2 regions of the Streptomyces sp. 8N114 genome follow, and region 1 is predicted to be linked to the other one. Evidence: riboswitches for the same ligand, from Rfam matches in the RefSeq annotation. Region 1 holds a riboswitch; the other holds the start of a gene.
The links. A riboswitch is a leader RNA that binds a small molecule or an ion and turns the genes downstream of it on or off. The one in region 1 is predicted to bind S-adenosylmethionine.
Positions count from the first base shown of each region.

Region 2: it holds a riboswitch for S-adenosylmethionine, as region 1 does, so the genes downstream of both, ACTWQF_RS14235 (aminotransferase class V-fold PLP-dependent enzyme) here and thrC (threonine synthase) in region 1, are expected to answer to the same signal.

Region 1 covers NZ_JBQQBT010000016.1:73,476-89,156, reverse strand. The annotation lists gene ACTWQF_RS26785 (isocitrate lyase/phosphoenolpyruvate mutase family protein) at 1-1,945, opposite strand, end outside; gene ACTWQF_RS26780 (VOC family protein) at 2,126-2,926, opposite strand; gene ACTWQF_RS26775 (sensor domain-containing protein) at 3,163-3,846, opposite strand; gene ACTWQF_RS26770 (transglycosylase SLT domain-containing protein) at 4,072-4,641, opposite strand; gene ACTWQF_RS26765 (hypothetical protein) at 4,888-5,016, opposite strand; gene ACTWQF_RS26760 (GNAT family N-acetyltransferase) at 5,153-5,797, shown strand; gene ACTWQF_RS26755 (DUF427 domain-containing protein) at 5,856-6,191, shown strand; gene groL (chaperonin GroEL) at 6,313-7,941, opposite strand; gene ACTWQF_RS26745 (cold-shock protein) at 8,383-8,586, opposite strand; gene ACTWQF_RS26740 (MoaD/ThiS family protein) at 9,091-9,366, opposite strand; gene thrC (threonine synthase) at 9,509-10,831, opposite strand; SAM riboswitch class I at 10,849-10,999, opposite strand; gene ACTWQF_RS26730 (glucosyl-3-phosphoglycerate synthase) at 11,262-12,266, shown strand; gene ACTWQF_RS26725 (alpha,alpha-trehalose-phosphate synthase (UDP-forming)) at 12,392-13,840, shown strand; gene otsB (trehalose-phosphatase) at 13,854-14,696, opposite strand; gene ACTWQF_RS26715 (DUF3263 domain-containing protein) at 14,720-15,031, opposite strand; gene ACTWQF_RS26710 (extracellular solute-binding protein) at 15,107-15,681, opposite strand, start outside.
Region 2 covers NZ_JBQQBT010000005.1:306,976-322,656, reverse strand. The annotation lists gene ACTWQF_RS14285 (SLC13 family permease) at 1-312, shown strand, start outside; gene ACTWQF_RS14280 (glycerate kinase family protein) at 376-1,593, shown strand; gene ACTWQF_RS14275 (hypothetical protein) at 1,590-1,946, shown strand; gene ACTWQF_RS14270 (MerR family transcriptional regulator) at 2,003-2,821, shown strand; gene ACTWQF_RS14265 (GyrI-like domain-containing protein) at 2,818-3,378, shown strand; partial or broken gene ACTWQF_RS14260 (SDR family oxidoreductase) at 3,392-4,092, opposite strand; gene ACTWQF_RS14255 (glycosyltransferase family 2 protein) at 4,504-5,343, shown strand; gene ACTWQF_RS14250 (LysR family transcriptional regulator) at 5,535-6,437, opposite strand; gene ACTWQF_RS14245 (MFS transporter) at 6,533-7,777, shown strand; gene ACTWQF_RS14240 (NAD(P)-dependent oxidoreductase) at 7,847-8,497, shown strand; gene ACTWQF_RS14235 (aminotransferase class V-fold PLP-dependent enzyme) at 8,500-9,888, opposite strand; SAM riboswitch class IV at 10,093-10,211, opposite strand; gene ACTWQF_RS14230 (sirohydrochlorin chelatase) at 10,302-10,985, opposite strand; gene ACTWQF_RS14225 (uroporphyrinogen-III synthase) at 10,982-12,154, opposite strand; gene nirD (nitrite reductase small subunit NirD) at 12,195-12,593, opposite strand; gene nirB (nitrite reductase large subunit NirB) at 12,629-15,199, opposite strand; gene ACTWQF_RS14210 (FAD-dependent oxidoreductase) at 15,205-15,681, opposite strand, start outside.

The DNA.
Region 1 (15,681 bases):
AGGGAGTGCTGTCGCCGCCCGCCGGGTGCCGACCTTCCCGGACGGCTCGGGCCGCCGCCACGGCCGCGCCCAGCGCCGTGCGGTAGAGCAGCGAGCCGAGGCTGACCCGGCGTACACCCAGCGCGGCGAGCTCCGCCAGGCCGGGACCGTCGGGGGTGTACAGGATGTTCAGCGGTACATCGAGGCGAGCGGTCAACGCCCCTATCCGGGTGCGGTCGGACAGCCCGGGCACGAACACCCCGTCGGCCCCCGCCCGTTGATACGCCACGAGGCGGGCCTCGGTCTCGTCCTGCCGACAGCCCAGCCAGTGCGTATCGGTACGCGCGTTGACGAACAGCTCCGGCACTGCCGCCTTGACCGCCGCGATCTTCGCCGCGTGCAGCTCGGCAGGGGCGAGCGTGCCGTCGCCGCGGCCGTCCTCGATGTTGAGCCCGGCGGCACCCGCGGCCCGCAGCTGCCGGGCCAGCTCCGCCACCTGCGCCGGGCCGTCGCTGAACCCCCCTTCGGCATCGACGGTGAACAGGAAGCGCCCGCCGCCGAGTTGCCGCGCCAGAGCCAGCGTGGCTTCCGCGGTGGCGGCCACACCGTCCGGCAGCCCCGCCGCCGCCGCAACGCCGAGGCTGGTGGTGCCGACCGCCTCGAAACCGTCGGCAACCAGCGCCGCCGCCGACACGTAGTCCCACGCGTTGGGCAGCAGCAGCGGCGTGTCCCGGTGATGCAGCCGCGCGAAGGGAGTACGCGGACCGGGCGCCAGGAGGCCCGCCGCCAGAGCCAGCGCATGCTCCCGCCCGGGACACTCCCGCGGCGGAGCCCCGAACGCCAGTGACCCCCTGGCCTCGCCACGACCCGCCCTGGCGATATCCAGCACAACAACCTCCCCCTCCGCGATCTCCTGCCCCCCGACGCGGGTGTCCCGCACGGCAACACGACGCAGCACACGGACCGGCGGATCCCGACGCAACGTCTCCCCCAGCACCTCCTTCACCACCTCCTCCACCAACGGACCGCCAACGCGGAGCCCGCCGCCATCGGCGCCCACGGCGGTATCGCGGGCGCTCGCGGCGGTATCGCGGGCGCTCGCGGCGGCAACGGCGCCCGGACCAGCACCGGCGCTAGCGGCGGCATCAGCGCCAGCGGCGACAGCTGTGCGCGGGGCGGCACCAGCGCCCCCGGCGGCAACGGCACCCGGGGCGGCACCAGCGCCCCCGGCGGTATCAACGCCGACGGCAGCACCGGCACCCGCGGTATCCGCGCCGACGACGGCATCGGCACCCGCAGCCTCACCGGCGCCCCCAGCCGCACCGGTCGCACTGGCACCGACCGCACCGGCCCGAGCAGCTTCCGCGGAGCCCACGGCGGTCCCGGCGGTCACGCCGCCCGCGGCGGTCGCGTGCCGCACCAGCGCGGCTGTGGCGTCGCACGCCTGCACAAGGAGGCAGATCCGACCTGCGGCCACCTCCATCTCATCCTCTTCACCGGCGCCCTCCTTCCCCAGCACCAGTCCCACCAGCTCGGCCACCGCCGCGTCGGCGGCGGGGTCCGTACCGCCGAAGTAGGTCCCCGCCACCACCGTGACGGCCTCCGCCACAGCGTCCGGTTCCCGTAGCCCCAGCGCCTCAGCGAGGGCGGCGACCACCCGGATCCGTACGTCGGCTTCGGCTGCCCCCGGCCGCGAGGCCACCGCCCGTCGCAGCTCCGCCGGATCGACGCGGCGCAACTCGGCCTCCACCAACGCTCGGCGCCGCGCATGCGTCTCCCCGGAGCTGAACCGGGGCACCGTTGCCCGCAGCCAGGCCATCGAAGCGCCCTCCCCCGAGCTCTCCCTTCGCTCGGGCAGGGGGCCCCGCGCCTCGGCTGCGGGCGGCAGCTCCGGCACCAGGTGCGGGTTGGCCAGCGCCGCTCGTACGTCCTCGCTCCGGTCCAGTTCGTGCACGGTTCGCGACATGCATCGAACGCTAGGACCGGAACTCTTCGGCCCGCGCCGAAGAGTTCCGGACGCCTCCTCGCGTCGTAGTGGCGCAGCATCCGCACCGACGCCCTGCCGTGGGTCGCGAAGTCTCCGCTGGTGAACATGGCTCCCCCACTCCACGGCCTCACACAGTGCGAGGGTCAAGCCTTCCTCGCCTCACCCCATGTTCGGATCTCCCTTGATCAAGGCGAACGGCGCGCCCGCCGGGTCCCGGAGCATTGCGAGCCGGCCCACACCGGGTGCGTCCGTCGGCGGGATCAGCACCTTGGCCCCGGCCCCGGTCGCCCGGGTGCACGTCGCGTCGCAGTCCTCCGTGGCGAAGTACGGGTGCCACTCCGAGGTCGACCCGGCGCTCAGATTCTCCTGCGGAAGCTGCATGATGCCGCCGTGCCCGGTGTCGTCCTCTGTGCCGCCACCGGGCGCCGAGGCGACGGTGTAGACCAGGTCGTCACCCATCGGCATGTCCTCGTAGCTCCACGAGAACACCGCTCTGTAGAAGTCCTTCGCCCTTGCCGCGTCGGTCGTGTACAGCTCCGTCCAGCACAGCGTCTCCGGCTCCATGACCACTTCCAGGCCGCCCGTGTCCCTCGGCTGCCATACGGCGAAGTCAGCGCCGGTCGGATCGGTGAACTGCGCCAGGCGGCCGGCCGTGAACACATCCATCGGCTCGACCCGTACGGTGCCGCCCGCGCCTTCCACTTGGGCGCGGGTCGTGTCCGCGTCGCCCGTGTGGAAGTACGCCGTCCACGCGGGACTCGCCCCCTCCTCCATCAGCGGTCCGACCGCGGCGACGGTCTTGCCGCCACGCTGGAAGAACCCGTACCCCCCGGCCTCCGGGCCCGCCGACTGGAACTGCCAGTCGAAGACGCTGGTGTAGAAGGCGACAGCGGCGTCCACATCGGCCGCACCGAGGTCGAGCCAGTTCGGGGTGCCGGGAACGAAGTTGGTGGTCAGCATGCGGATCCTCCGGCAGACGGGGACTGTGTACTGCGCGCTGTGTGCATCTCTGCTGGGCGCGTCACTACTGAGTGCGTACCTGCTATCTGCTGGGCGTCCTGCACTGCGAAGCGTGCCAGTGCCCGCGCTTCGCAGTTGCCCGCCGCCTCAGGATGGCAGCAGTTCGGCCGACTCGCCGCTCGGAAGCCCGCCCCCGATGTGAGGACCGCCCCGGCCGGACCGACCGGAAGCCCCGGTCACAGCTCGCCGCGGCGCAACAGCACCCGACCCAGGCTCGCCTGCATCACCGTGAGCCCGCGCACCACCGGCACCGACGTGGCCAGCAAGAACACGCCGACCGCGGTGTTGAAGGCGATGTCGGCGCCCCGTCCCGTAACCCCGAAGGCCAGGTCCACCAGACCGTCGTGCCCGTCCCGGGGTATCGACCACGACCACAGCCCGTAGGTGAATTCGCCGAGCCCGCCGACCAGCCAGGTCAGCGTCAGGGCGAAGGTCACCACCCGCACGGGGAAGGCGAGCACCGCGTGCACCAGCTCGCGCCACGCCTGCGGATCCCGCACTGCCTTCCACCGACCGCCGCGGCTGCCGCTCCCCTCCCTCTCCGGTGCCGGCCTCTCCGAGCGCGCCGGGAGCGGGCGGCCCGTGACGGCCGCTATGTGGTCCGCCTCCACGCGAGCCAGATACCGGGTCATGGACAGCGTTCCGGCCAGCACCGGCAGGCCGATGACCAGGACAAGCGTCGAGACACCGAGAGCGAACCCCGTCACCGCCAGCGTGAACGCGGCGATGCCCAGCGGCAGGCCGGAAAGCAGATAGCCCACCTCCCGGCCAAAACGTCCCCCGCGGCGGCTGCCGTCCGCCATCGCGACAGGGGCCGAAAGGGAATGCGGGGCGGGCTGCACGTTCGTCGTCGTTGTCATGTGTCCACTTTCGCCGCGCCGCGAGCCCGATCCCATACCGCTGGGACCCGAACCGAGGGTGTACCTAGCACTACCCGAGACCGGGCCCCACCAGGGGCATGACCAGGGGCATGAGCCGAGCCGGCATAGCGAAGGAGCGGGTGGGAGGTGTTCCTCCCACCCGCTCCTGTTCGCATGCGCGGGGGCGTGTGCCGCGTGTGGTGTGTGGTGTCGGCGCGGCCTGTCTTAGTAGGCGGAGTCGACGTTGTCCATGGTGCCGTAGCGGTCGGCTGCGTAGTTGCAGGCGGCGACGATGTTGGCTACGGGATCGGTGAGCTTATTAGGGGTGCCTTCGACGTGGTAGCGGTCGAAGGTGGGCTGGATCACCTGGAGCAGGCCCTTGGAGGGGGTGCCCTTCTTGGCGTTGATGTCCCAGTCGTTGATCGCGTTGGGGTCGCCGGCCGACTCGCGGATGATGTTGCGCTTGATGCCGTCGTAGGAGCCGGGGATGTCGTGCTTGGCCATGATGGCGCGTGCCTCGCGGATCCAGCCGTCCAGGTTGTCCGCGTACTTGCCGTCGGCCTGCTGGTCGTCCGCCTTCTGCGCCTTCTTTGCGTGTGCGGCCTGCATGCTCACGTGCTGCGCGGTCGAGGCGGCGCTTTCGATCGCTGCGGGCTTGGCGGCGGGCTTGGCGGGGGCCTGGGTGGCGTGGGCGGTTCCGGCCAGCGTGGTGGCGGCGATACCGGCCGCGCCCAGCGCGGTCAGGCCGGTGGTGGCGATACGGGCGGGCTTGAGGGTACGCAGGGCGTTACGCATGCGAGCGGGGAGCCTTTCGTGGGGGGACGTTCCGGCCGCGCGTCCCGGGAGTGGTGCGTTGTCCCGGTCTTGTCGCGGCCTGGCACCCACCCTGGGAACCGGCTCCCCCACCCGGCAAATATGTGACGTACGATCCAGAATCGGAACAATCCGGACAGAGGGTCGATCACTCCCCGCCCGCCCCAGGTCGGAGCAACGCGGACATACGAAGCTGCTTCGTAAGTGATCTGGGTCCTATGGGCGCCCTCACAATCCACCCCCGCCCGCATCACCCAGGGTGAGGGCATTCTTCGCGTGGGTGAGGGATTCCTCGGAGGCGCCCTTGCCGGGGTTCTCGGTGGCGAGGGCCTGGTTGAGGGCGGCGTAGGGGCGCATGCGCTCCTCGTAGCGGGGCAGCGCGGTGGACTCATCGACGAGCCGTGAAACTGGGCGCGCAATACGTACCGTGAGACGAGCCGCAGGGGGAGGTAATTCGTTCGACCCTGCTCCCCCTCTTCGGCAAGCTCTCGTCATGGAAGCTGACATCTGGCCCTTGTACGCGCTGCGCCTGACAACTCCCCGCCTTCAGCTGCGCCTTCCGGACGAACAAACGCTCGCCGAGCTGGCGCAGCTCGCCGCCGGAAAGGTGCATGACGACGCCGAGATGCCGTTCAGCATCCCGTGGACCGCCGCGAGCCCGGAGGAGCGCAAGCGCGGCTGCTTCCAGCATGTACTGAGCACCATTGCGAACTGGCGGCCGGAGGCGTGGACGCTGAGCCTCGCCGTACTGCACGAGGGGCGGGTGATCGGGCGTCAGGATGTGAGCAGCACCGACTTCGCGGTCGTACGGGAAGCGGAGACCGGCTCCTGGCTCGGCGCGGCGCACCAGAACAAGGGGTTCGGTACGGAGATGCGGGCGGCCGCACTGCAGTTGGCCTTCGAAGGGCTGGGCGCGCGCAGCATGACGTCCGCCGCCATGACGGACAACCCGCGCTCGCGGCGAGTCTCGGAGAAGCTGGGCTACCGACCGGACGGTCTGCTGACCGAGGCCGTACTGGGCAAGGCCCGCACCTTCGAGCGGCTCCGACTGGACCGTGTCGACTGGGAGGCGCACCGCGCGGTACCGGTGAAGATGGCGGGGCTGGAACGGTCGGCCCTGGCCCTCTTCGGGGTCTGAGGCCGAGGCTGCGCCGTGACAACCCCCGCGTGACAACCCCCGACGGAAGGACCGCGCCATGACCGCACAAGGTCACACGATCACCATCGAGGAAGGCACCGAGCGCGTGCGAGCGGTCGCGCGCGACGGCCAGGTGCTGGCGGACAGCCGGCGACCGCTGCTGCTGAGCGAGACGGGTTACCCGGTGCGGTACTACCTGCCGGCCGAGGACGTACGCACCGACCTGCTCGCCCTGTCCGACACCCACACCCGCTGCCCTTTCAAAGGCACCGCCGACTACTGGTCGCTGGCCGACGGTACGGCCCAGGACATCGCCTGGTCCTACCCCGAGCCCTTCGACCAGGTGTCCGAGATCAAGGGCTACTTCTGCTTCCCGGACATCGAGGTCGGCTGAACCGCCACAACGCCGCCGACTCCAGAAACCGCCGGAACGGCAAAGGCGGGCACCCCCTCGGGGGTACCCGCCTTCGTACTGCCTCAGCAGGCGGCGGAGCCGTGCGAACGGCTCGGACTCATCAGAAGTCCATGCCGCCCATGCCACCGCCGGCAGCCGCGTCGGCGCCCGCGGCGGCCTTCTCCGGCTTGTCGGCGATGACGGCCTCGGTGGTGAGGAAGAGCGCCGCGATGGAGGCGGCGTTCTGCAGCGCGGAGCGCGTCACCTTGGCCGGGTCGAGGATGCCCTCGGCGATCATGTCGACGTACTCGCCGGTGGCCGCGTTCAGACCGTGGCCCGGGGTCAGGTTGCGCACCTTCTCCACGATGACGCCGCCCTCGAGGCCGGCGTTGACCGCGATCTGCTTGAGCGGGGCCTCGAGAGCCAGCTTGACGGCGGCGGCACCGGTGGCCTCGTCGCCCTCCAGCTCCAGCTTCTCGAAGACCGAGGAAGCCTGCAGCAGGGCCACGCCACCGCCGGCGACGATGCCCTCCTCGACGGCCGCCTTCGCGTTGCGGACGGCGTCCTCGATGCGGTGCTTCCGCTCCTTGAGCTCAACCTCGGTGGCGGCACCGGCCTTGATGACGGCCACGCCGCCGGCCAGCTTCGCCAGGCGCTCCTGGAGCTTCTCGCGGTCGTAGTCCGAGTCGCTGTTCTCGATCTCGGCGCGGATCTGGTTGACCCGGCCCGCGACCTGCTCGCTGTCGCCCGCACCGTCGACGATGGTGGTCTCGTCCTTGGTGATCTGGACCTTGCGCGCCCGGCCCAGCAGGTCGAGGGTGGCGTTCTCCAGCTTGAGACCGACCTCCTCGGAGATGACCTGGCCGCCGGTGAGGATGGCGATGTCGCCGAGCATGGCCTTGCGGCGGTCACCGAAGCCCGGGGCCTTGACGGCGACGGACTTGAAGGTGCCACGGATCTTGTTGACGACCAGCGTGGACAGCGCCTCGCCCTCGACGTCCTCCGCGATGATCAGCAGCGGCTTGCCCGACTGCATGACCTTCTCCAGCAGCGGAAGGAGGTCCTTCACGTTGCTGATCTTGGAGTTGACGATGAGGATGTACGGGTCCTCGAGCTCCGCCTCCATGCGCTCCATGTCGGTGGCGAAGTAGGCGGAGATGTAGCCCTTGTCGAAGCGCATGCCCTCGGTGAGCTCGAGCTCGAGCCCGAAGGTCTGCGACTCCTCGACGGTGATGACGCCTTCCTTGCCGACCTTGTCCATGGCCTCGGCGATCAGCTCACCGATCTGGGTGTCGGCAGCGGAGATGGAGGCGGTCGAAGCGATCTGCTCCTTGGTCTCCACGTCCTTCGCCTGCTCCAGAAGAGCGGCGGAGACGGCCTCGGTGGCCTGCTCGATACCGCGCTTGAGGGCCATCGGGTTGGCGCCCGCGGCAACGTTGCGCAGACCCTCCCGCACGAGCGCCTGAGCCAGCACGGTGGCGGTCGTCGTGCCGTCACCGGCGACGTCGTCCGTCTTCTTGGCGACCTCCTTGACCAGCTCGGCGCCGATCTTCTCGTAGGAGTCCTCGAGCTCGATCTCCTTGGCGATGGAGACACCGTCGTTCGTGATCGTGGGGGCGCCCCACTTCTTCTCCAGAACGACGTTGCGGCCCTTCGGGCCGAGCGTGACCTTGACGGCGTCGGCAAGCTGGTTCATGCCACGCTCAAGACCGCGCCGCGCCTCCTCGTCAAAGGCGATGATCTTGGCCATGTGGGTTGGTCCTCCCTGGATTCCCCCATGCGCCGAGCGCAAGGGGAGGGTTGGATTTCTCCGGACCGCGTGGCGCCCGCGACGGACGGCCTGCGACCCGGCGGTTCCTTCCCCACCGGCCTGCGGCCTCACCGACCCGGTCCTTCTTTGTCACTCTCACTCGCAGAGTGCTAACCCAATGATTAGCACTCGGGCATGGAGAGTGCAAGCGACGTTGGCGGGGCTCGCCATGCCGATGAGGGGGTGCCCCTGTCCGTCGGGCTGCGGGTGCTCCCTGGCTGGGCGCGCCCACGCGGCGGAGCCGCATGTAAGCACAGCCCCGGGCCCCCTCCGGGGGGAAACTCCTCCCTCGCAGCTTGGGCACGAAGAAGGGGCCGCACCGTGGGTGCGGCCCCTTCTCTTCTCTGCTGTGTCTACAAGCTCTGCGCAGTCCGGCGACACTCAGCCGGTCACGCGGACCATGTCCGCCTGCGGCCCCTTCTGACCCTGCGAGATCTCGAACTCGACCCGCTGCCCTTCGTCCAGGGTGCGGTAACCGTCCATCTGGATCGCGCTGTAGTGGACGAACACGTCCGCACCACCGTCGACCGCGATGAAGCCGTACCCCTTCTCCGCGTTGAACCACTTGACGGTGCCCTGAGCCATTCCTAACTCCCCTATTACTGGCCCTTGCACGAGCCCGCACTTCGCGAACCCGGGTCAGACCTCACCCCCACAAGCAAGCGGGGGCGTGCGCCGGAACGCGTCGACCGCCGCTGAATGTATCTGCACGGACGCCCTGTGCAACAGGTCAATCGGACGAGAATTCTGGGCACGACTGATCGGAAATAAGCCTCAACTGCCGTCGGAGCAGGGCAAGTCGGGCCAGACATTCGGGGCCTTCACGACAATTGCCGTCCGGTTTTCGACAGCAACTTGTCCCGTTGTTGTCGCGGTGTTGATCCGCCCCTGGCGCGTTCTCATACGCGTCCGGCAACCGCCGGGAGGGGGAACTGCCGTAACTCTACCGTCTCCCGAACCGCCTCTCGTCACATGGAATCGCCCCTTCCGTTTTTCCTCGGAAGGGGCGATCACAGAGCCCGAGCGCTGGTCGGCGGGGCAGCGGCGGGCGGCTGCGGGGCCGCAGCCCCGACCGCGCGGCCGGACGGGTCAGCCGCCGGCCACCGCCGGGATGATGGAGATGCCCGCACCGTCCGGGGTGGGGGTCTCCAGGCCCTGCTCGAAGCGGACGTCGTCGTCGTTGACGTAGACGTTGACGAAGCGGCGGAGCTTGCCCGCGTCGTCCAGGACACGGGCGCTGATGCCCGCGTGGTTCTTCTCCAGGTCCGCCAGGACCTCGGCGAGGGTGCCGCCCTCGGCGGTGACCTCGGCCTGACCGCCCGTGTAGGTACGGAGGATGGTCGGGATCCGGACGTTGACGCTCATGTCGATCTTCCTAACGTAAGAGGGAAAGCACCCCAGGGGGCCCCGCTCCGGCATTCCCACCCGCTAAACACCGGGGGGCCGATTTCAGCCGTCTGAGGCGCCTCCGGCAACCTGGGCGCCCAGGGCACCCGGGGCACCTCGGTCAGGCCAGGCCGGACTCGCGGAAGGCGGCCAGGTTGGGGCGGATCACGGCGGTGGGCCGCGCCGTGGGGGCCACGGCGTCGAGGGTCTTGAGGCCGTCACCCGTGTTCAGCACGACGGTCGTGAGGCTCGGGTCGATGGCGCCGGACTCGATCAGCTTGCGGGTCACGCCCAGCGTGACACCTCCGGCCGTCTCCGCGAACACGCCCTCGGTCCGCGCGAGCAGCTTCATCGCGTCCACGATCTCCGCGTCGTTCACGTCCTCGACGGCCCCGCCGGTGCGCCGGCAGATGTCGATGACGTACGGACCGTCCGCCGGGTCGCCGATGGCGAGGGACTTGGCGATGGTGTCGGGCTGCTTGACCGGGCGGACGGCGGTGGTGCCCTCCTTGTACGCGCGGGAGACCGGCGAGCACCCCTCCGCCTGCGCGGCGAAGATCCGGAACGGCTTGTCCTCGACGAGCCCGAGCTGGATCAGCTCCCGCAGCCCCTTGTCGATCTTCACCAGCTGGCAGCCGGAGGCGACGGGGATGACGAGCTGGTCGGGCAGCCGCCAGCCGAGCTGCTCACAGATCTCGTACGCCAGGGACTTCGAGCCCTCGGCGTAGAACGGCCGCAGGTTGACGTTGGTGAAGCCCCAGCCCTCGCCCAGCGGGTCGCCGATGAGCTCGGAGCAGAAGCGGTTCACGTCGTCGTAGGTGCCGTCGATCGCGACGAGGTCGCCGCCGTAGATCGCGGCCATCACCACCTTGGACTGCTCCAGCCCGTCCGGGATGAACACGCACGAGCGCAGCCCGGCCCGGGAGGCGGCGGCGCCCACCGCACCGGCCAGGTTGCCGGTCGAGGAGCAGGAGAGGGTGGTGAACCCGAACGCCCGGGCTGCCTCCAGGGCGATGGCGACCGGACGGTCCTTGAAGGAGTGGGTGGGGTTGCCGGAGTCGTCCTTGACGTACAGACCGCCGGTCACTCCCAGCTCGGCGGCCAGCCGGTCGGCCTTCACCAACTGGGTGAAGCCGGGGTTCAGGTTCGGCTTCTCGGCGACGTCGGCCGGTACCGGCAGCAGCGGTGCGTAACGCCACATCGAGGCGGGACCGGCCTCGATCCGCCTGCGGAGGCCCTCCGGGTCACCGGTGGGCAGCTCGTAGGCGACTTCCAGCGGGCCGAAACACTCCAGACACACGAAGCTGGGCCCCAGCTCGGTGCGGGTGCCGCACTCGCGACAGGAGAGGGCCACAGCGGCGCCGAGATCGTGCGAGGTGGCGCCGGACGCGTCAGAGGCGTCGGTGGAAGTGGTGCTGTTCGCTGCAACTGTCTGCACAGCCATGGAGGCGAGGCCCTTTCTCCTCATCTTCCCCGTGGCGTATCTCGTCACGGGCCGGAATTGGCACCGTCCCCACGAGGCGGTCTCGCCTGGAGGGTCCGCGTACACGCGGATCGCGGGATGGTTGCCGGGGCTTCAACGGGCCGTTCCCTCTGCCCCTCTGGATGAGCTGCACTATGGCGCCGGGCGGCCAGGGGCCGCTCGGGCGTTTGTCGCGGCGACCCCGAGATGCGGAGGTCACCTGCGTTGTTCAAGACTGTAACTGACGGCGGTCACGCTTGAGAGGGACGTCCGAACCGCGAGATGGATCACCCGTCGCTCGCCTCCGCGGCCCTGGGGCCATGGCCTGGGGCCCTCGCCCGGGGCCGGCCACCGCACCACCCGTCCCACCTCAGCCCGACCAGCGGGACCCGACTACAGGAAGGCGGCGCACGTGCTCGATGAAGTGGGCCAATGGCTGCGGCGCCGCTCCTGGCGCGTCGCCGACCGGCCGCTGGAGGCGCTGCTGGCGGCCAAGCGCCGCACCGGCACCACCGTCAGCGTGGTGCTGCCCGCGCTCAACGAGGAGGCCACGGTCGGCGACATCGTCTCGGTGATCCGCCGCGAGCTGGCCTCGCCCCACCTCGATTCCGGGACACCGCTGGTGGACGAGCTGATCGTGATGAACTCCGGCTCCACCGACCGCACCGCCGAGGTCGCGGCAGCCGCCGGGGCCAAGGTGATCCACCGGGACGAGGTGCTGCCCAGGCTGCCGACCCGCCCCGGAAAGGGTGAGGTGCTGTGGCGCTCCCTGCTGGCGACCAGCGGCGACATCATCTGCTTCGTCGACGCGGACCTGCGCGAGTTCTCGCCCGACTTCGTCACCGGCATCGTCGGGCCGCTGCTGACGGAGCCGGACGTACAGCTGGTCAAGGCGATGTACGACCGCCCGCTGCCCGGCAGCCCGGCCGGCGGCGGGCGCGTGACCGAGCTGGTGGCGCGCCCCCTGCTCAATCTGCACTGGCCGCGGCTGGCCGGGCTCGTCCAGCCGCTGGGCGGCGAGTACGCGGCGCGCCGCTCGCTGCTGGAGCGGCTGCCCTTCCCGGTCGGCTACGGGGTGGAGCTGGCGCTGCTGGTCGACGCGCTGGAGCTGGTGGGGCTGGACGCGCTGGCCCAGGTCGATGTGGGCGTACGGCTGCACCGCAACCAGGACGGGCAGGCACTCGGCCGGATGGCCACCGCCATCTACGCGGCGGCCGAGCGCCGCATCGGCCGGGGCGGCCCGACGGTGGCGCACGGTGCGCGGAGCGTGTTCGAGGGACGGTCCGGCGGGACGGCGCTGACCCAGTTCGAGCGGGACGAGGCGGGCTGTTTCGTCCCCCGCGGCCACCTGGTGGATGCGGAGGAGCGCCCTCCGATGTGCACGGTGCCCGAGTACGGGCAGCGGGTGGCGGCGTGAGGGCGTCGGCGGACGAGGCTGCGGTACGGGCACGTTTGAGCGGTTTCGGCGGCGGCTAGGCTCGCCGCATGGTCGCTGGAGCAGCAACATCGCAGGGAGCACAGGGACCGCGGGTGACATCCGCGATGGTCCTCGTCGCGTCCAACCGTGGACCGGTGTCCTACACGCTGGGCGACGACGGCACGCTCACCGCGAAGCGCGGAGGCGGCGGCCTGGTTTCCGGACTGTCGGCCATCGGCTCCGGGACCGACGCGGTGTGGGTGTGCGCGGCGCTCGGTGCGGGCGATCGCGAGGCGGTCCGGCGCTCGGGCGGTCACCTGGACGGCGGGGACGTCGGCGGGCAGTCCGTACGGATGCTCGACATCCCGCCCGGCACCTTCGAGGCGGCGTACCACGGCATCGCCAACTCCGTGCTGTGGTTCACCCATCACATGCTGTACCAGACGCCGCTGGAACCGGTCTTCGACCAGGACTTCAGCCGCCAGTGGGCGGAGTACGAGGCGTACAACGCCGCCTTCGCCGAGGCGCTGGCGCAGGAGGCCGGGCGGGGCGCCACGGTGCTGGTGCAGGACTACCACCTCACCCTCGTCCCCGGCATGCTCCGCGAGCGCCGCCCCGATCTGCGGATCGGCCACTTCTCGCACACCCCCTGGGCGCCCGCCGACTACTTCCGGCTGCTCCCGGACGAGGTCGCCACGCAGGTGCTGCGCGGCATGCTCGGCGCCGACCGCACCGCGTTCTTGACCGCACGCTGGGCCCGGCTGTTCACCGAGTGCTGCGAACGGGTGCTGGGCGCGACGGTCACCGGGGAGGGAGCGGGCGATGCGCTCTCGGTGACCTACGAGGGCCGTACGACGCAGATCGGGGTGCACCCGCTCGGCGCGGACGGCGACTTCCTGCGCGAGCGGGCGCACCGGGACGACGTCGCCGAGCGGATGGCACAGCTGCGCGAACAGGTGGGTACGGGCCCGGACGGAAGCCCCCGCCGGACCATCGTTCGGGTGGACAGGACCGAGCTGTCCAAGAACATCGTCCGCGGCCTGTACGCGTACCGGCGGCTGCTCGCCGACCATCCCGAGTGGCGCGAACGCGTCGTCCATCTGGCGTTCGCCTACCCCTCGCGGCAGGATCTCGCCGTCTACCGCCACTACACGGCCGAGGTCGGCCGGGTCGCCGACGCGATCAACAAGGAGTTCGGCACCGATGGCTGGACGCCGGTCCTGCTGCATGTGAAGGATGACTTCGCACGCTCGCTGGCCGCCTACCGGATGGCGGACGTCGCGCTGGTGAACCCGATCCGCGACGGGATGAACCTCGTGGCGAAGGAGATCCCCGTCGTCTCCGACGAGGGCTGTGCCCTGGTCCTCTCCCGGGAGGCCGGAGCGTACGAGGAACTGGCGCCCGACGCCATTTGTGTGCACCCCTTCGATGTGCGGGAGACGGCCGCCGCCTTGCGGACAGCGCTGGAACTGGACGCCTCCACCCGCGCGGAGCGGACCCGCCGCCTGGCAAAGACCGCCACCTCCCAGCCCCCGACCCGCTGGCTGCTGAACCAGCTGGAAGCGCTCCGCTGACGGCCGCGGACCGCTACAGCGCGTCCGCCAGCGCACGCAGCCAGGCCGCCAGCCCGGCAGGGCCCGTGACGCGGACGTCGGCCGCGGTGCGGAGTTGCTCGACCGACTCCGTCGCCGTCTCGGGGGCGCTGTACACCAGCAGCCCCGGCACGCCCTCCCGGCGCAGCGCCGCGACGGTGGCGTACGCGGGAAGGTCGCCCAGGTCGTCACCGGCGTAGGCGACAGTGGTGGCGGCCCGTTCGCGGATGTAGTCCGCGAGTGCCGCGCCCTTGTCGGCGCCCGGCGGGCGGAGTTCGAGCACCATGCGGCCCGGCTCCACCATGAGTCCATGCCGCTCGGCAAGGGCGTACAGCGGGGTGCGCAGCTGGTCGAGGGCGGCCTCGGGCGAGGTCACGCGGCGGGTGTGTACGGCGAGCGCCCGGCCCTTGTCCTCCGTCCAGGTACCCTCCGGCGCTCCCGACTCGGCGAGCACGGCGGGGAGTTCGGCCCGTACCGCCGCGACCCCTGCGGGGGGGTCGGGTGCCCGCACGACCGGGTCCGCGGCGTCCCACCGTTCGGCCCCGTACGCACCGAGCACCGTCAGTCCCTCCAGCCCGGCGACGCTCTCGAAGCCGCCGTACCGTACGGCGTCAGCCGCGGGCCGGCCGGTGATGACGGCGACGCCGGCCAGCCGCGGGGCCAGCCGCGCCAGCGCGTGCACTGCTTCGGGGTCGGCCCGCGCGTCCTGCGGGTCGGTGACGATGGGCGCGAGCGTCCCGTCGAAGTCGAACGCGAGCACGGCGCGCGCGGGGTCGGAGAGCAGGGCGGCGAGCCCGGCACGCCCGGCCTCCGTCTCCGGGAGCGAGGGAAGCGACATGGCCGCACCATAACCAGCTGTGGTTACGGCTGGTGGGTACGGTCCCGGTTGGCCTGTCGGACGCGCCGCAGCCGGTTGACGGTCACGGGATCGTGCCGGGCAGCGCGGGGGTCGTCGAGCAGCGCGTTGAGGTACTGGTAGTAGCGCACGGGCGACATGCCGAGCCGCTCCCGGACGGCGCGTTCCTTCTCGCCGGGGGAGGCCCACCCGCGGGCGGCGAAGGCGAGCACGGCGCGGTCCTCGTCCGAGAGTTCCGCCATCCGGTCCTCGTCCGAGAGCTCCGCCACCGCCTCGCCGCTGTCCGCACCGTCACGCTCGTCTTCCGTACCGCTCACCCCTCCACCGTACGCGGGAGGGGTGTCAGGAGCGGCCCCGCATCAGCGGCGACGCCGCGCCAGGAGCGGCCCGCATCAGGACGGCGCCGCGTCCTCCTCGGCCGCCGCCTTGCGCTGCAGCGTGGTCAGGACGCCCCTCGGGTCGCCGTCCTTCATGGCCGCCTGGCCGATGGTCTTCTTGATGATCGCGCTGGTGTCCGCCCAGGACACCTTGCCCACCGGGTAGAACTCGGCCCCGGCGAGCTGGTCGAGGAAGGGCCAGAGCTTCTTCTGCTTCTTGTCCTTGCGCATCCGCTGGGAGGCGCTGCTGGTGACGGGCAGCAGCCCGTACTGGGACGTGAAGGCGTAGTGGTTCTTCTCCTCGTAGACGAAGGCGAGGAACTTGCCGCACGCTTCGCGATGGCCGTTCTTGTTGAAGGCCATCATCCAGTCGGCCACGCCGAGGGTGCCCTCGGCGGGGCCGTCGTTGCCGGGCAGCTTGGCGGTGCCGTAGGAGATGTTCTTCTTGTCGGCCTGCTGCATCAGGGTGGGGTGGCCGTTGAGGATGCCCACGTCGCCCTCGGTGAACGCCTCGAACATCTTCTGCCGGTCGACGCGCTGGGGGCTGGGTTCGGTGTAGCCGGGGGTGACGAGGTTGTCGCGCAGCCACT
Region 2 (15,681 bases), on a different contig from region 1:
GGGGCACATCTGCTGCTCCAGTCACGGTCGGCCCGCTCCAGTGTGCTGGTGCCGCTCGTGGTCGCCGCTGCGGCAAGCGCGGACGTCAATCCAGTGTCGGCCGCGCTCGCCTCCACCGCGGCGGCCGGCTTCTGCCACACGCTCCCCGCCTCGGCGAAGCCCGTGGCCCTCTTCGCGGACGTGCCCGGAACCCCCACCTACACGCCGGGCGACCTGCTGCGGCTGTCCGCCGTACTCGCGCCGCTGACGGCGCTGCTCGTCCTGCTGTTCGCGCTGGCGGTCTGGCCACTGCTCGGCGTTCCCGTGCGCTGAGCCGTACCGCCCCCGCCTTTCCTTCGTCGCTCTCTCACTCTGCGCTCTTCACAGGAGATCCGGATGCCCTTCCACTTCGTTCTCGCACCCAGCGGATTCAAGGAGTCCCTCTCCGCGCGGCAGGCCGCCGAGGCCATGGCCGAGGGCGTCCGGCGGGTCGCCCCGCAGGCCGCACTCGACCTGATACCGCTGGTGGACGGCGGCGAGGGCACGGCCGAGGCGCTGGCCCTGGCGACCGGTGGCCGGCTGGTGCACCGTACGGCGACCGGGCCGGTGGGCGAGCCGGTGCCGACCCACTTCGCGCTGCTGGGCGGGGCCGGTACGTTCCGCGCACGTCCCACGGCTGTGGTGGAGATGGCGGCGGTCGCGGGTCTCTCCCTGGTTCCGGCCGACCGCCGCGATCCGGGGTCGACGACCACGTACGGCGTCGGGGAGCTGATCCGTGCGGCGCTGGACGCGGGGGTTCGCCGGGTGATCGTGGGGTGCGGCGATTCGGGCACCTCGGACGGTGGTGCCGGAGCGCTCCAGGCCCTCGGCGCGCGGCTGCTGGACGCCGACGGGGTGGAGCTGCCGCGCGGCGGAGACGCTCTGGCGTCGCTGGACCGGATCGACCCGTCGGGCCTCGACCCGCGGCTGGCGGAGACCGAACTCATGGCCGCCTGCAACCCGTTCAACCTCCTTTGCGGGCCGTCGGGTGTCGCCCGGGTCTTCGGCCCGCAGAAGGGCGCGACGCCTGCCCAGGTCCGGTCGCTGGCGGCGGCGCTGGAGCGGTGGGCGGCGGTGCTGCGGCGGGACATGAGCCGGAGCACAGCGGCAGTCGATCTGCGCACCGGACCCGGAACAGGCGCATCCGGCGGTCTCGGCGCCGGTCTGGCCGCGCTCGGCACCCGGCTGCTGCCCCGCTTCGAGGTGCTGCTCGACCACCTCGACCTGGACGCCCGGCTCTCCCGCGCCGACCTCGTACTGACCGCCGAAGGCTCCCTGGACCGGCAGACCGCACGCGGCAAGGTGCCCGCCGAAGTGGCCCGCCGCGCCAAGGAGTTCGGCAAGCCCGTACTGGCCCTGGCCGGCACCCTCGGCGAGGGTGCCGACGAGACCCGCGCCACCGGCATCGACGCCTACCGCTCCATCCTCCCCGCCCCGCTCACCCTCTCCGACGCCCTCACGCTGGCCCCCCTCCACCTTGCCGACGCCACCGAACACGCCGTCCGCATGGTGCTGCTGGGCACCAGGCTCCCCGCGCAGCGGCACCCCAGCGGGGCCGATAGCGTGGGGGCATGAGCACGGGGCAGGTTGCGACGACCACACTGTGGCGGCCCACCGGGCCGACGGAGCTGGAGCTGGTACGGGAGCTGGAGTGGCGGGCCTGGCCGCCGCGGCTGCCGGAGCAGCCGATCTTCTATCCGGTCCTGAACGAGGACTACGCCATCCGGATCGCCCGCGACTGGAACGTCAAGCACGACGGTGCGGGGTACGTCACGCGCTTCGAGGTGGACGCGGAATTCCTCCGCCGGTATCCGGTACAGCAGGCCGGCGGGGAGACCATCCTCGAACTGTGGGTCCCGGCCGAGGAGCTGGCGGAGTTCAACGCGCACATCGTCGGGCAGATCGAGGTCGTGCACGAGTTCCGTTGAGACAACGGCACGCCGGGGTGGACTCTCCCTCCCTGGGAGAGTCCATCGTTGTCCCCGTGAACGACGACCACCTGCTGTCCATCGGACAGTTCGCCCGCCTGGCCCGGCTCAGCGTCAAACAGCTGCGGCACTACGCCGACCTCGGCCTGCTGCCGCCCGCCCGGGTGGACCCCGCCACCGGATACCGCTACTACCGCGCCGGGCAGGCCCGCGACGCGCTGACCGTCGGGCTGCTGCGCTCCCTCGATGTGCCGCTGCCCGTCGTGGCGGAGGTGCTGCGCGGGAAGCCCGAGGCCACCGGCGCGCTGGCCGCCGTCCGCGACCGGCTCGACGAGGAGCTGGCCCGGCGGCAGCACAGCCTCGCCGCACTGGAGCGGATCCTGGAACGGGGACTGCCCAGCGCCGAGACCGCCCACGTCGCGCTCCGCGAGGAGAGCCCGCAGCGCGTCGCCCTGGTACGGGACCTCGCCACCTCGCCGTACGACATCGGCCGGGCCACCTCCCACTGTGTGGCCCGGCTGCTGCCGCTGCTCGACAGCGCTCGCCCTCCCCGGCTCACCGGGCTCTTCCCCCTCGACATGGACGAGCAGGTTCCCGTCGCGGTCGCCGCTGCGCTGGACGACGGGGTCCGCGCGCCGGAGTCCACGGCCGTCGATCTGCTGCCCGGCGGGGTGTTCGCCTGCGCCACGCATCTCGGCCCGTACGCGCAGGTCTCGCTGACCGCGCACGCCCTGCTGGCCTGGTGCGCCGAGCGCGGGCACGACCTCGCCGGGCCGCTGCGGGAGGTCTATGTCAACGACCCCGCCACCACCCCGCCCGACCAGCTCGTCACCCGGCTGATGGTCCCGGTGGGAGAGACGAAGGAGACAGCGTGAAGACCGATACCGCTTCCTGGTACACCGCCGACGACGAGCCCGGCTCGGCCGAGTACGGCCCCGTGCGCGGTCTGGGCGTCACCGGGCAGGGAGAGCCCGGCGGGGAGGAGTACGGGATCTGCGTACGTGCCCTGTACTCCGTCGCCGGTGCGCTGCCGGGCGCCGGGCCGGTACCGCTGGAGGGCCGGTGGTGGGTGGAGGACCCGCGCCCGCCGCTGGAGGTGGAGCGGGCGCTGTGGCGCTGGCACCTCTTCCTGCGGCTGCCGGACGAGCTGGACCCCGCGCTCGTCGATCAGGCCCGGGAGGCGGCGCGCCCCTCCGGAGCGGCAGTCGACCGGGTACAGCTGGTGACCTTCACCGAGGGCCGCTGCGTACAGCTGGTCCACCACGGGCCCTACGCCGACGAACCGGCCTCCCTCGCCCGCATGGACCGGTACATGAGGGAGCGTGGCCTCGTGCCGAACGGGCTGCATCACGAGATCTATCTGTCGGACGTGGCGGAGACCGACCCCGCGAAGATGCGGACGCTGCTGCGCCAGCCGTGCCGCCCCGCCTGACGTCAGGACCTCGTCAGTTGGGCTGGCCCACCGGGCGGACCACGACGGTGTTGACGTCCACGCCCTCCGGCTGACCGAGTGCCCACGCGATGGACTCGGCAACCTGCTCGGCAGTCAGCATCGGGCCGTCCGGGGCGCCGCCCCGGCCGTCCCAGAACGGGGTATCGACCCGTCCCGGAGCGATCAGGGTCACCCCGACACCGTCCCCGGTGACCGCGCGGCGCGTGCTCTCGGCGAGCCCGGTGACCGCCCACTTGGTCGCCGCGTACAGGTTGCCACCGTGGGGATGAAACCGGCGACGCTGCCGACCAGGACGATCCGCCCCCGGGTGGCCCGCAGTTGCTCCGTGGCCACCCGGACCAGGAGGGCCGGGCCGAGGACGTTGGTGAGGACCATGTCCCGCCAGCCCGCGGGGTCGCCCTCGACCACGGTGCCGTCAGTGGCGAACCCCGCGTTCGCCACGGCGTTGTCCAGCCGCCCGAACCGTTCGACGGTGGCGTCCACGGCGGCCTGGACCGCCGTGTGGTCGGCAGCGTCACCGGCCACCGCCAGCAGCCCTTCGGGCTCCCCGACGTCCTTCGCGAACCGCGCCAGCCGCTGCTCGTCGCGTCCGGTGACGGTCACGCGGTGACCGAGCTCCAGCAGACGGCGTGCTGCCGCGGCCCCGATACCGGCGGAGCCCCCTGTGATCAGCGTGACGGGCGAGTCGCTCATGGCTCCTCCAAGAGACGCGAAGGCGGACGGACAGTGGAACGGCACGGCTCCGGATCACCGGCCCCGAACCGTTCCAGCGGATCCCACCACTTCGAGTGCGCTCGAACGCAAGCCACGCTGGGCTGGGGGTGGATGCGGTGAGAGTGCGGAAGCCGTGCGAGGGCTCGGCAGTGCCAGTCCCCCCATGCCGCCAGGAAGTCAGCCAACTCGGCGTCGTCCAGGTCGGCATACGGGGTGTCGGCAAGCATCCCGGCCCTGGGTGAACTGAGGCAATCGCCGATACGTAGTTGGGGCATGAAGACCTCTCTTGCGGTCGGCCCCGCTGTCCGGATCGTTAGCATCTGCGTCAGTCCCGGAGGAACGGAGCGTTCACCTGTGAGTAGTCCGCGCATCGGAGTCGCCATCTTGACGATGGGCAACCGACCAGCCGAACTGATGGAGCTGCTGGAGTCGGTCGCCGAGCAGGAGACGCCTGCGCAGCGGGTGGTGGTGGTCGGGAACGGGGCGCCACTGCCCGCGCTCCCGGACTGGGTGACCGCCCTCGAACTGCCGGAGAACCTGGGCGTGGCCGGCGGCCGGAACGCGGCTCTCGCCCGCCTGGCGGAGTTCGGGGACGTCGATGTGGTGGTGGATCTGGACGATGACGGTCTGCTGATCAGCCGCGATGTCTTCACCCGCCTGGCCACCCTGTACGACCAGGACGAGCGGCTGGGCATCGTCAGCTTCCGGATCCGCGACGAGCGCGGCCGTACCCAGCGGCGCCATGTGCCGCGGCTGCGGGCCGGTGACCCGATGCGCGGCGGTCTGGTCACCACCTTCCTCGGCGGTGGACACGCCCTCTCATCGAGGATGCTGAAGCAGACCGGTGGCTGGCCGGACGCGTTCTTCTACGCCCACGAGGAGACCGACCTGGCCTGGCGCGCCCTGGATGCGGGATGGAAGGTGCTCTACGAGCCCGCCTTGGTGCTCCAGCACCCGTGGACATCGCCGACCCGGCACGCGGTCTTCCACCGCATGGTCGCCCGGAACCGGGTGTGGCTGGCCAAACGCCACCTGCCCGCGCCGCTCGTCCCCGCCTACCTCGGTGCCTGGACCCTTCTCACCCTGGCCCGGACCCGCTCGTGGGGCGGGCTCCGCGCCTGGTTCGGAGGATTCGCCGAGGGCGTGCGCACGTCGTGTCCACCACGGCGGCCGATGCGGTGGGCCACGGTCTGGCACATGACCCGCCTTGGCCGCCCGCCGGTGCTCTAGACACCCGAGGCCCGCTCGTCGCTGCGCCCCGCAGACACACACACGCCCCACCGTCCAAGCCCTCGTCTCCGGCCTGCTGCTCTCGGGGCGTACGACACCCGACCTGCGCGGCCTCGCCTCCCGAGTCGGCGTCCTACGCGCCTAGCCGGCCCGCAGCTCCGGATCACCGGCCCCGCACCCGCCCGTGGCCCTCACTCCTCCGCGTCCCCCTCTCCCTCCCCCACCCCCAGCTCCCGCAGAAACGCGGCCCCCGCCGGGGTGAGGCGGGTGGCGCTCCAGACCAGGCGCTCCTCGCGTTGGGGGCCTTCGTGGACGGGGAGGACGCGCAGGCCGGAGAGCTGGGAGACGAAGGCGGAGGGGAGGAGGGCGATGCCCATGCCGTTGCGGACGAGGCCCGCGAGGAACTCCCAGTGGGAGACCTCGAAGGCGACATCACGGTGCAGTCCGGCCGCGGCGAAGATCTCCTCCGTCTGGGCCCGGGCGTGGCTGCCCGCGGCGAAGTCGACGAAGGTCTCCTCGGCCAGCCGCGCCAGCTCCAGCGGGCCCTGCGTACCCTCCGCCGCGAGGGGGTGGTCGGGGGCGACCATGACGACATGGCGGTCCCGCACCAGGGTGCGGGACCGGACGCCCTTCGCGCGGAAGGCCGGGGTGACGCCGAGGAACGCCAGGTCGAGGGTGCCGCGGCGGACTTCCTCGACCAGCAGCTCGCTGCGGCCGGCGGTCATGCTGATGCGCACCTGCGGATAGCGGTTGTGGAAGTCGCGGAGCAGCCGCGGCAGGTCGACGGAGGCAATGGTGCTGATCGCGCCGAGGGCGAGGGTGCCGCGGATCTCGCCGGTGGCCGCCGCGACCTCGGCGGCGGCACGCTCGGCGGCCTCCAGGGACTGCCGGGCAGCGGGGAGGAACGCCTCACCGGCGGGGGTGAGCGCCACCCGGCGGCTCGTACGGTCGAACAGCCGGGCGCCCAACTCCTTCTCCAGCTTGGCGATCTGGTGGCTGAGCGCGGACTGGACGACATGGCAGCGCTCGGCGGCACGGGTGAAGCCGCCGGTCTCGGCGACGGCGACGACGTAGCGCAGCTGCTGGAGTTCCATGCTGCTCAGCGTAGGCCCATCGATCGCGTTCTGCGATTGCTCACATGACAAGGATGCGTTGGACTCATCGACCTCTCCGGCCGCAGCCTGAACGCATGACCGAAACCGCTGCCGACGCCCGGCCCTCGAGGCCCGCCGAGGCCGACCCCGCAGCCGGAGTCGCCGCGCCCAGCCGCAGGCTGCTGCTCCTGATGGCGGTCGCCACCGGACTCTCCTGCGCGGGCAACTACTTCGCCCAGCCCCTCCTCGACCTCATCACCCGCGATCTGCACATCGGCACCACCCTCGCGGGCCTGCTGGTGACCGCCTCACAGGCCGGATACGCGCTCGGCCTGCTGCTGATCGTCCCGCTCGGGGACGTGCTCGACCGGCGCCGCCTCGCGGTCGGGCTGCTGGCGGCGACCGCGCTCTTCCTCGCGCTGACGGCCGCCGCGCCCAACGGCCCGCTACTGCTGGCGGGCACCGTGGCCGTGGCGCTGACGGCAGTCGGCGCGCAGGTCGTCGTCGGCTACGCGGCGGCCCTCGTCCCGGACGAGGCGCGCGGGCGGGCCGTGGCCACCGTGATGTCCGGGGTGCTGCTGGGCGGACTGCTCGCCCGCACCGTCTCCGGCGCGCTGGCCGGGCTCGGCGGATGGCGCACCGTGTACTGGGCCAGCGCGATACCCGTCGCCGTGATGGCCGTAGCGCTGCACCGCTGTCTGCCGCGCGTACGGTCCACAGCCCAGCTGTCCTACCCCGCGCTGCTGCGCTCCGCCCTGGCCCTGCTGCGCGAAGAACCCCTGCTGCGCCGCCGCGCGGTGCTCGGCGGCCTCTCCCTCGCCTCGTACAGCGTGCAGCTCACCGCGCTCACCTTCCTGCTGGCCCGGCCGCCCTTCAACTGGTCGGAGGGAGCGATCGGCCTCTTCGGACTGCTCGGGGCCATCGGTGTACTGGCGATGACTTTCGCCGGGAGGCTGAACGACCGCGGATTCGTGCAGTACGTGACCGGATCCGGCATCGTCCTGCTCGGCGGCGGCTGGCTGCTGCTCCTGGCAGGTGAACGCTCCCTGCTGTGGCTGTCGTTGGGCATCGTCGCGCTGAACGTCGGCCAACAGGCCGTGCTCAACAGCAGCCAGACGGTGCTGTACGCGCTGCGCCCCGAGGCCCGTAACCGCCTCAACTCCGTCTTCATGACCAGCTTCTTCATCGGCGGCGCCACCGGCTCGGCGCTGACCGCCGTGGTGTGGACGCACGCGGGCTGGAGCGGGGTGTGCCTGCTGGGAGCAGGGCTGGCGGCCGGTGCGCTGGCGGTGTGGGGACTGGAACGGGTCGCCACCACCCGCCGCACCGCCACCAACTGACCACACATCGTCCAACCGACTTATCGATAAGGCACCCAAAGCACCACCGCATCCCAGGAGTTGAACACCATGCGCATAGTCGTCTTCGGCGCGGCAGGGAACGTCGGCAGCCGGGTCGTCACCGAGGCCCTCTCGCGCGGCCACGAGGCCACGGCCGTCGTCCGTGACCCGGTGCGCTTTCCCGCCCTGCACCCGGACGCCGGTCACCGGGTGGGCGACGCCGCCAACGCCGGGGACGTCGCGGCCCTCAGCGACGGCCAGGACCTGGTCATCAGCGCAACCCGCCCCGCGCCCGGCAACGAGAGCGGGCTGCCGCTCGCCGCACGCGGCCTGCTGACCGGGCTGGGGCGTACCGGCGTGCGGCTGCTGCTCGTCGGCGGCGCGGGCAGCCTCACCGTGCCCGGCACCGAGGGCCGGACCCGGGTGAGCGAGGACCCGCGCTACGTTCCCGAGGAGTGGCGCCCCATCGCCGAGGCGTGCAACGAGCAGTACGCACTCTGCCTCCGGCACGCCCCCGACCAGCTGGACTGGGCGTACGTCAGCCCGCCCGCGCTGCTGGAACCGGGACGGCGCACGGGCCGTTACCGGGTCGGCGCCGACGAACTGCTGCTGGACGGCGAGGGCCGCTCCGCGATCTCCATGGAGGATTTCGCCGTGGCTCTGATCGACGAGGCGGAGCGGCCCAAGCACCACCGGGCGCGGTTCACGGTGGCGTACTGAGCTCAGCTCCCGGCGTGCCCGGGTGTCTCCGGGACGCAGCGGCCGTCCTCCGTACGGTAGGTCCAGCGCGCGCCGTCCCGCACCAACTCCCGTACGGCGGCCACGAACCGGTCCACGTGCTCGTCCGGCGTCCCGGCGCCGAAGCTGACGCGGACCGCGTTGAGTGACCGCTCGCCGGGCGCTGCCTCGGGCGCTCCGCACTCGCCGGGGGTGTCGCCCTCCTGCCCGAGGAGAGTACGGAGCAGCGGGTGGGCGCAGAAGAGGCCGTCGCGGACGCCGATCCCGTACTCGGCGGAGAGCGCCGCCGCGAAGTGCGAGCTGTTCCAGCCCTCGACGACGAAGGAGACCACGCCGACCCGGTCGGCGTCCTCCCCGAAGAGGGAGAGGACCTTCACCTCGGGGACGTCGGCCAGGCCGGTACGGAGCCGGCCCAGCAGCTCCTCCTCGCGGGCGACGAGGCGGTCGAACCCGGCCTCGGTCAGCGCCCGGCAGGCGGACGCGATGGCGTACGCGCCGATCACGTTGGGCGAGCCCGCCTCGTGCCGGGCCTCGTTGTGCTGCCACTCCACCTCTACGGTGCCGTCCGCGCTGCGGGTCACGCGGCGGCTCGCGCCGCCACCCGCCAGATACGGCTCCGCAGCGCGCAGCCAGTCGGCGCGGCCGGCCAGCACGCCCGCACCGAAGGGCGCGTACAGCTTGTGCCCGGAGAACGCCACCCAGTCCGCCTCCAGTTCCGTCAGGCTGACGGGGCGGTGCGGGGCGAGCTGCGCCGCGTCCAGTACCAGCCGCGCGCCGTGCCGGTGCGCGGCGCGGGCCAGCTCGCGCACCGGCCACACCTCGCCGGTGACGTTCGAGGCGCCCGTCACGCAGACCAGCTTCGGCCCGGCGGGCGCCGCGTGCAGCGCCGACTCCAGTGTGGCGACGGCCCGTTCGGGCGAGCGGGGCGCGTCCAGATACGTCACATCGTGCGCCCGCCACGGAAGGAGGGAGGCGTGGTGCTCGGTCTCGAACACGAACACCCTGGTGCCCTTGGGAAGTGCCGCCGCAAGGAGGTTGAGGGAGTCGGTCGTCGCCCGGGTGAAGACGACCTGGTCGCCCTCGCGGCAGCCGAGGAACTCGGCGACGGTCTGCCTGCTCTGCTCGAACAGTTCCGTCGACAGCTGGGAGAGGTAGCCGGCGCCGCGGTGCACGCTGCCGTAGTACGGCGCGTACGCCGCCACGTCGTCCCATACGCGCTGCAGCGCGGGGGCGCTTGCCGCGTAGTCCAGCGCCGCGTAGGGGGCTTCGCCCCCGGTGACGAGCGGTACCTGGACGTCGCGGCCCAGCACGGGGAGGGCCTCGTCACTGTGGGAGGGGGTACAAGAGGGGGCAAAAGTGGCGGTGGACGACATAGCAGACTCCGGGCAAGGTGAAGAAGTGAGTGGCAAGGGGAATCACGGCATGGCAGTGCCGTGTTCGCTGGTCGCGTGTGTACTGGTCGCCTGACGGCGGAACAGTGGGAGGGCCGGGGCGGGGAGAAGTGCCGCCCTTCGGCCCTAGCGCATTCGCTTGCTCACAGAAGGCTCCCTCGTAGACCAGGACCCCTGGCGGAGAGGGATCCGCGCTTGCCGTAGACCTTGCTGTCCTACGGCCTGGTCATCACCCGGGGCACCCCGCCACGGACGGAGGGTTGCCGGACAGCGGGCCGGGGCCTTTGTCGCTGTCGCTCGTGACCTGCGAGGGAGTATGCCACAGCCGTTGCGGCCCCAGCATTGGTCCGTCCACCATGTGGACGGGCCTCCCCTCTGCGCTCCGGCCGGGCCCCTCAACCGGCCGCGGCGCCGACCCAGGTGAGGGCCCTCCCGGCGAGGGTGGCCGTCACAGCCGGGTGCGCCCCCAACGGCGCGGCCACGGCATCGGCGCCGGCGGCCTGGAGCCGGTCGGCGAACAAGCCGGGCGCCAACAACCAGGTGGCGACGGCAACACGCGCGGCGCCGGCACTCCGCAGACGAGCCACTTCCTCCGCGACGGCGGGCTCCGCGGTGGCGGCCCAGGCGACGGGAACCGGGCCCCGCAGAAGGCGGCCGAGACGGCGGGCCATGGCGTGGGCCTCGGCGCGGGCCCCCGCGTCGGAGGACCCGGCGGCGGCCAGCACCACGGCATCCCCCTCCCGTACCCCCGCCTCGGCGAGCCGGTCGACGAGGGCTGCCAGCAGCGCGGGGTCGGCGCCCAGAGCGGGGGTCATCGTCACATCGGCAGCCCTCCCGGCGGCGGCGACCTGCGCGGGTATGTCGGCCCGCACGTGGTAGCCGGAGGCGAGGAAGGCGGGGATCAGAGTGACGGGGCCGGGCAGCGCGGCGAGGGCCTCAGCGACGGTCGGCCCCCGTACGTCCGCGTAGGCGACGGTGACCGGCTGCCCCAGCCGGGCGGCGACCCCGTCGGCCAGCTCCCGCACGGTGCGCGCACCCGCGGGGCGCCGGGTGCCGTGCGCCACGAGCAGCACCGTCATGCGTCGGCCTCGCAGACCGACGAGACCGACGCCGGGTCGAGGGCGATGCGATAGCCGCGCTTGGTGACGGTCTGCACGACGGAGGAGACGCCCAGTGAGGTGCGCAGCCGGGCGACGGCGGCTTCGACGGCGTGCTCGTCGGTGCCGCCGCCGGGCAGATAGGGCAGCAGGTCGGCACAGGACATCACCTGGCCCGGGTGGCGGGCCAGGGCCCGCAGGATGGCCATCGGCCCGGGGCTGACGGGCCGCAGCTCGCCGTCGAGCAGCGCCGCGGTGCCGCGTACCTCCAGCATGTGCCCGGCGGCGGGCAGCGTGGGCGCGGTGGCGGGCAGCCGTTCGCACAGCAGCCGGACGAGGGCGCCGACCCGGAACCGCTCCGGCCAGTAGGCGGGGATGTCCCGGGCGAGCAGCGGCGCGGCCGTGACGGGGCCGACGCAGGCGACCTGGGTGCGGCCGCGCAGCGCCCGGGTCAGTTCCTCGGTGAGGCCGCCTTCTTCCGCGCGGGCGTAGAGCCCGGCGGCGGCCAGGGCGCTGGTGAAGGTGAGGGCGTCCACGCCGCCGCCCAGTACGGCGTCGATGAGCCGGTCGAGAGGGCCGGGGTCGACCGGGCCCGTCCACCGGTAGACGGGCACCGGTACCACCTCGGAACCGGCGCCGCGCAGCGCGTCGATGAAGTCCCGCAGCGGTTCGCCGTGCAGCTGGACGGCGATCCGCAGCCCGTCCAGGTCGTCGCGGGCCAGCAGGCGTTCGAGGACCTCGGTGGAGGACTCCGAGGCCGGAGACCAGGCTTCCCGCAGGCCCGCGGCACGGAGCGCGCCGCACGCCTTGGGGCCGCGGGCCAGCAGTTCGCCGACCGCGAGGGCGCTGCGCAGGGCCTCGCCCTCGCCCCAGCCGTCCGCGGCCTCCATCCAGCCGCGGAAGCCGATGCCGGTGGTGGCGACGGTCACGTCCGGCGGGCGGGTCACCAGCTCCTTGGTGGCGTCCCGCAGTTCGACGTCGTCCGCGAGGGGGACGATGCGCAGGGCGGGCGCGTGGACGACCTCGGCGCCGCGCCGCTCCAGCAGCGCACCCAGCTCCTCGGCCCGGCGCGCTGCAGTGACCGCGACGGTGAACCCCGCCAGCGGGGGAACGGATCCCGTACGGCTCCGCGACGGGTCAGGTGCCGACACCGCGTCTCCTCTCAGTCCTCACGTGGGGGCTTCGTGCTGTTCATCGTCCCCCGACCAGCGTTTCCACCGTGTTTCGCGGGGCCGAGACCTCGATCACTCGGCCGGTCAGCCGCACTTCGTGGACGGGGAGCCGGACGGCCTCGTCGTCCAGGCAGCGGCCGGTCGCCAGCTCGAAGGTCTCCTTGCCCAGCGGCCCGGTGACGACGGGGACGCCGTTCCGGTCGCCGACGATCCCGTGGCAGATGACGGGTGCCCCGCTGAAGGGGTCCAGATTCCCGACCGCGTAGATCTCGCCGGTGTGCAGCCGGAAGAGGGCGACCGCGCTGCCGTCCGGCAGCAGTGCCGCGCGGCCCTGCTCGACGGGGAGGACCTCCAGCGGGCAGACGGCGGACCAGTCGGCCCGGTCGGTCGTGGGGCTGGTGGGCATGGCGGTCGTCATGGCGGTCACCTTTCGGCTCGTACGGGCAAGGCTGCTCATCGGGCGCTCACGCCCTCGGCGGCGGGCATCTTCGGCATGCCGAGGGCCACCGGGCCGGGCACCGGGACCGGCTGCTCCCGCTCGACGGCGAAGGAGATCGCCGGGTCGGGGGTCTCGGGGGCGTTGACGAAGGAGGTGAAGCGAGCCAGCTTCTCGGGGTCCTCCAGGACGCCGCGCCACTCGTCGTGGTAGTCGGCGACGTGCCGTTCCATGGCCGCGTCGAGTTCGTCGCAGATGCCGAGCGAGTCGTCCATGATCACGGCCCGCAGGTGGTCGAGGCCGCCTTCGAGGGCTTCGAGCCAGGCGGCGGTGCGCTGGAGGCGGTCGGCGGTGCGGATGTAGAACATCAGGAAGCGGTCGATGGTGCGGACGAGCGTCTCGTGGTCCAGGTCGGACGCGAGGAGTTCGGCATGGCGGGGGGTGAAGCCGCCGTTGCCGCCCACGTAGAGGTTCCAGCCCTGCTCGGTGGCGATGATGCCGAAGTCCTTGCTGCGGGCCTCGGCGCACTCGCGGGCGCAGCCGGAGACGCCCGCCTTGAGCTTGTGCGGGGCGCGCAGCCCCCGGTAGCGCAGCTCCAGTTCGATGGCAAGGCCGACCGAGTCCTGGACGCCGTAGCGGCACCAGGTGGAGCCCACACAGGACTTCACCGTACGGACGGCCTTGCCGTAGGCGTGCCCGGACTCGAAGCCGGCGTCGGTGAGCCGGCGCCAGATGGCGGGGAGCTGTTCGAGGCGGGCGCCGAACAGGTCGATGCGCTGCCCGCCGGTGATCTTGGTGTAGAGGTCGAAGTCGCGGGCCACCTCGCCGAGCACGATGAGGCGGGCCGGGGTGATCTCGCCGCCGGGGACGCGGGGCACGACGGAGTAGGTGCCGTTGCGCTGCATATTGGCCAGGTAGCGGTCGTTGGTGTCCTGGAGGCCGCCGCGTTCGCCGTCCAGGATGTGGGTGCCGCTGTCGCGGGAGGCGAGGATCGCGGCGACGGCGGGCTTGCACACGTCGCAGCCGCGCCCGCGCCCGTGCTCGGCCACCAGCTGCGAGAAGGTGGTGATACCGGTGGCCGCGACGATCTCGAACAGCTCGGCCCGCGAGTGGTCGAAGTGCTCGCACAGCGCCTTGGACTGCTCGACGCCCGCCGCTTCGAGTATCTGCTTGAGCGCGGGTACGCACGAGCCGCAGCCGGTACCGGCCTTGGTGCAGGACTTGAGTGCGGGGACGTCGGCGCAGCCCTGTTCGGTGATGGCCTCGGTCAGCGCGCCCTTGGTGACGGCGTGGCAGCTGCAGATCTGCGCACTGTCCGGCAGCCCGGCCACCCCTCCCCCGGCTGCCGCGCCGCCCGCGGACTCGGGGGCCAGCAGCGTCGCCGGGTCGGCGGGCAGCGCACTGCCGACCAGCGGGCGCAGCAGCGGGTAGCCGGAGGTGTCGCCGACGAGGATGCCGCCGAGCAGCGTCTTGGCGTCGTCGGAGACGACCAGCTTGCCGTAGGTGGCGGCGACCGGGTCGTTGAGGACGACCTCCAGCGCGCCCGGCGTGGTGGCGTGCGCGTCGCCGAACGAGGCGACGCCGACGCCGAGCAGTTTGAGCTGGGTCGCGGTGTCCGCGCCGGGGAAGCCGGCCTCGCCGCCCAGCAGCCGGTCGGCGACCGTCTCGGCCATGGCGTACCCGGGCGCGACCAGGCCGAGGGTCCGCCCCTCGATACAGGCGACCTCGCCGACGGCCCACACCCGCGGGTCGGTCACCGACCGGCAGGTCTCGTCCACGACGACGCCGCCGCGCTCCCCCACCTCCAGCCCTGCCTCGCGGGCGAGTTCGTCGCGGGGCCTGATGCCTGCGGCGAAGACCACCAGATCGGTCTCCAGGAAGGTGCCGTCGGTCAGCTCCACGCCGCTCGCCGCGCCGGTCTCCGGGTCGGTGACGACCTGCTTGGTGCCGGTTCCGGTGTGCAGGGCCACGCCCAGCTCGCCCACCATGCGGCCGAGCAGCGCGCCGCCGCCCTCGTCGAGCTGGACGGCCATCAGATGCGGGGCCATCTCCACGACGTGGGTGGTCAGCCCCAGCAGCCGCAGCGCGTTGGCGGCCTCCAGGCCGAGCAGTCCGCCGCCGACCACCACACCGCGACCGGTGGTGGACTTGCCCGCCGCGGCGCGGATGGCGTCGATGTCGTCCAGGGTGCGGTAGACGAGGCAGCCGGGGGCGGTGGAGCCGGGCAGCGGCGGCACGAACGGCCGCGAGCCGGTGGCCAGTACGAGCGCGTCGTACGGCACCTTCTCGCCGGACGCGGTCAGTACGGCGTTCGCCTCGCGGTCGAGCCCGGTCACCGGGTCGCCCAGCCGCAGGTCGATCCGCTCGGTGTCGTGCTCGGGCAGCCGCAGGGCACTCTCGTCGGCACCGTCGAAGCAGGAGGAGAGGGCCACCCGGTCGTAGGCGGGGCGCTGCTCCTCGGCGAGCACGGTGATCTCCCACTGCCGGTCCGCGTCGCGGGAGTCGAGGGCTTCGACCAGCCGGTGGCCGACCATGCCGTGGCCGACGACGACGAGCTTGCGCGGGGCTGCAGAGTGCGAGTTGGTCATGGGGTTCACCTCGGGGCGGTCGTGGCAGGGGTGTCACGGCTGGAGAGCGGGTCGGTCTCGGCGAGCCATGCGGCGAGCTTCTCGACGGCGCCGCGGCAGCCGCCGCAGCCCGTGGTGGCGCGGGTGGTGTCGGCCAGTTCGCGGGCCGAGCGGGCGCCGTCGTACCAGGCCGAGCGCAGGGCGCCCTTGGTGACGCTGTTGCAGCGGCACACCATCGCGTGGTCGGGCAGCGCCTCGCCGGTCTCGCCCGCCGTCTCGGGCGGCAGTGCCCGGCCGAGCATGAGGGCGAGCCGGTCGGAGGGGGCCGGGGCGCCCTTGTCGTAGAGCTGGACGAGACCGGCGGCGGCGTCGGGCACCCCGAGCAGGATGGCGCCGGTGACCCGGTCGCCGTGCAGTACGAGCTTGGCGTAGCGCTCGCGGGTGGGGTCCTCCAGCCGCAGGACCTCGGGGCCGCCGTCGTCCGCGAAGTCTCCCCCCGTGAA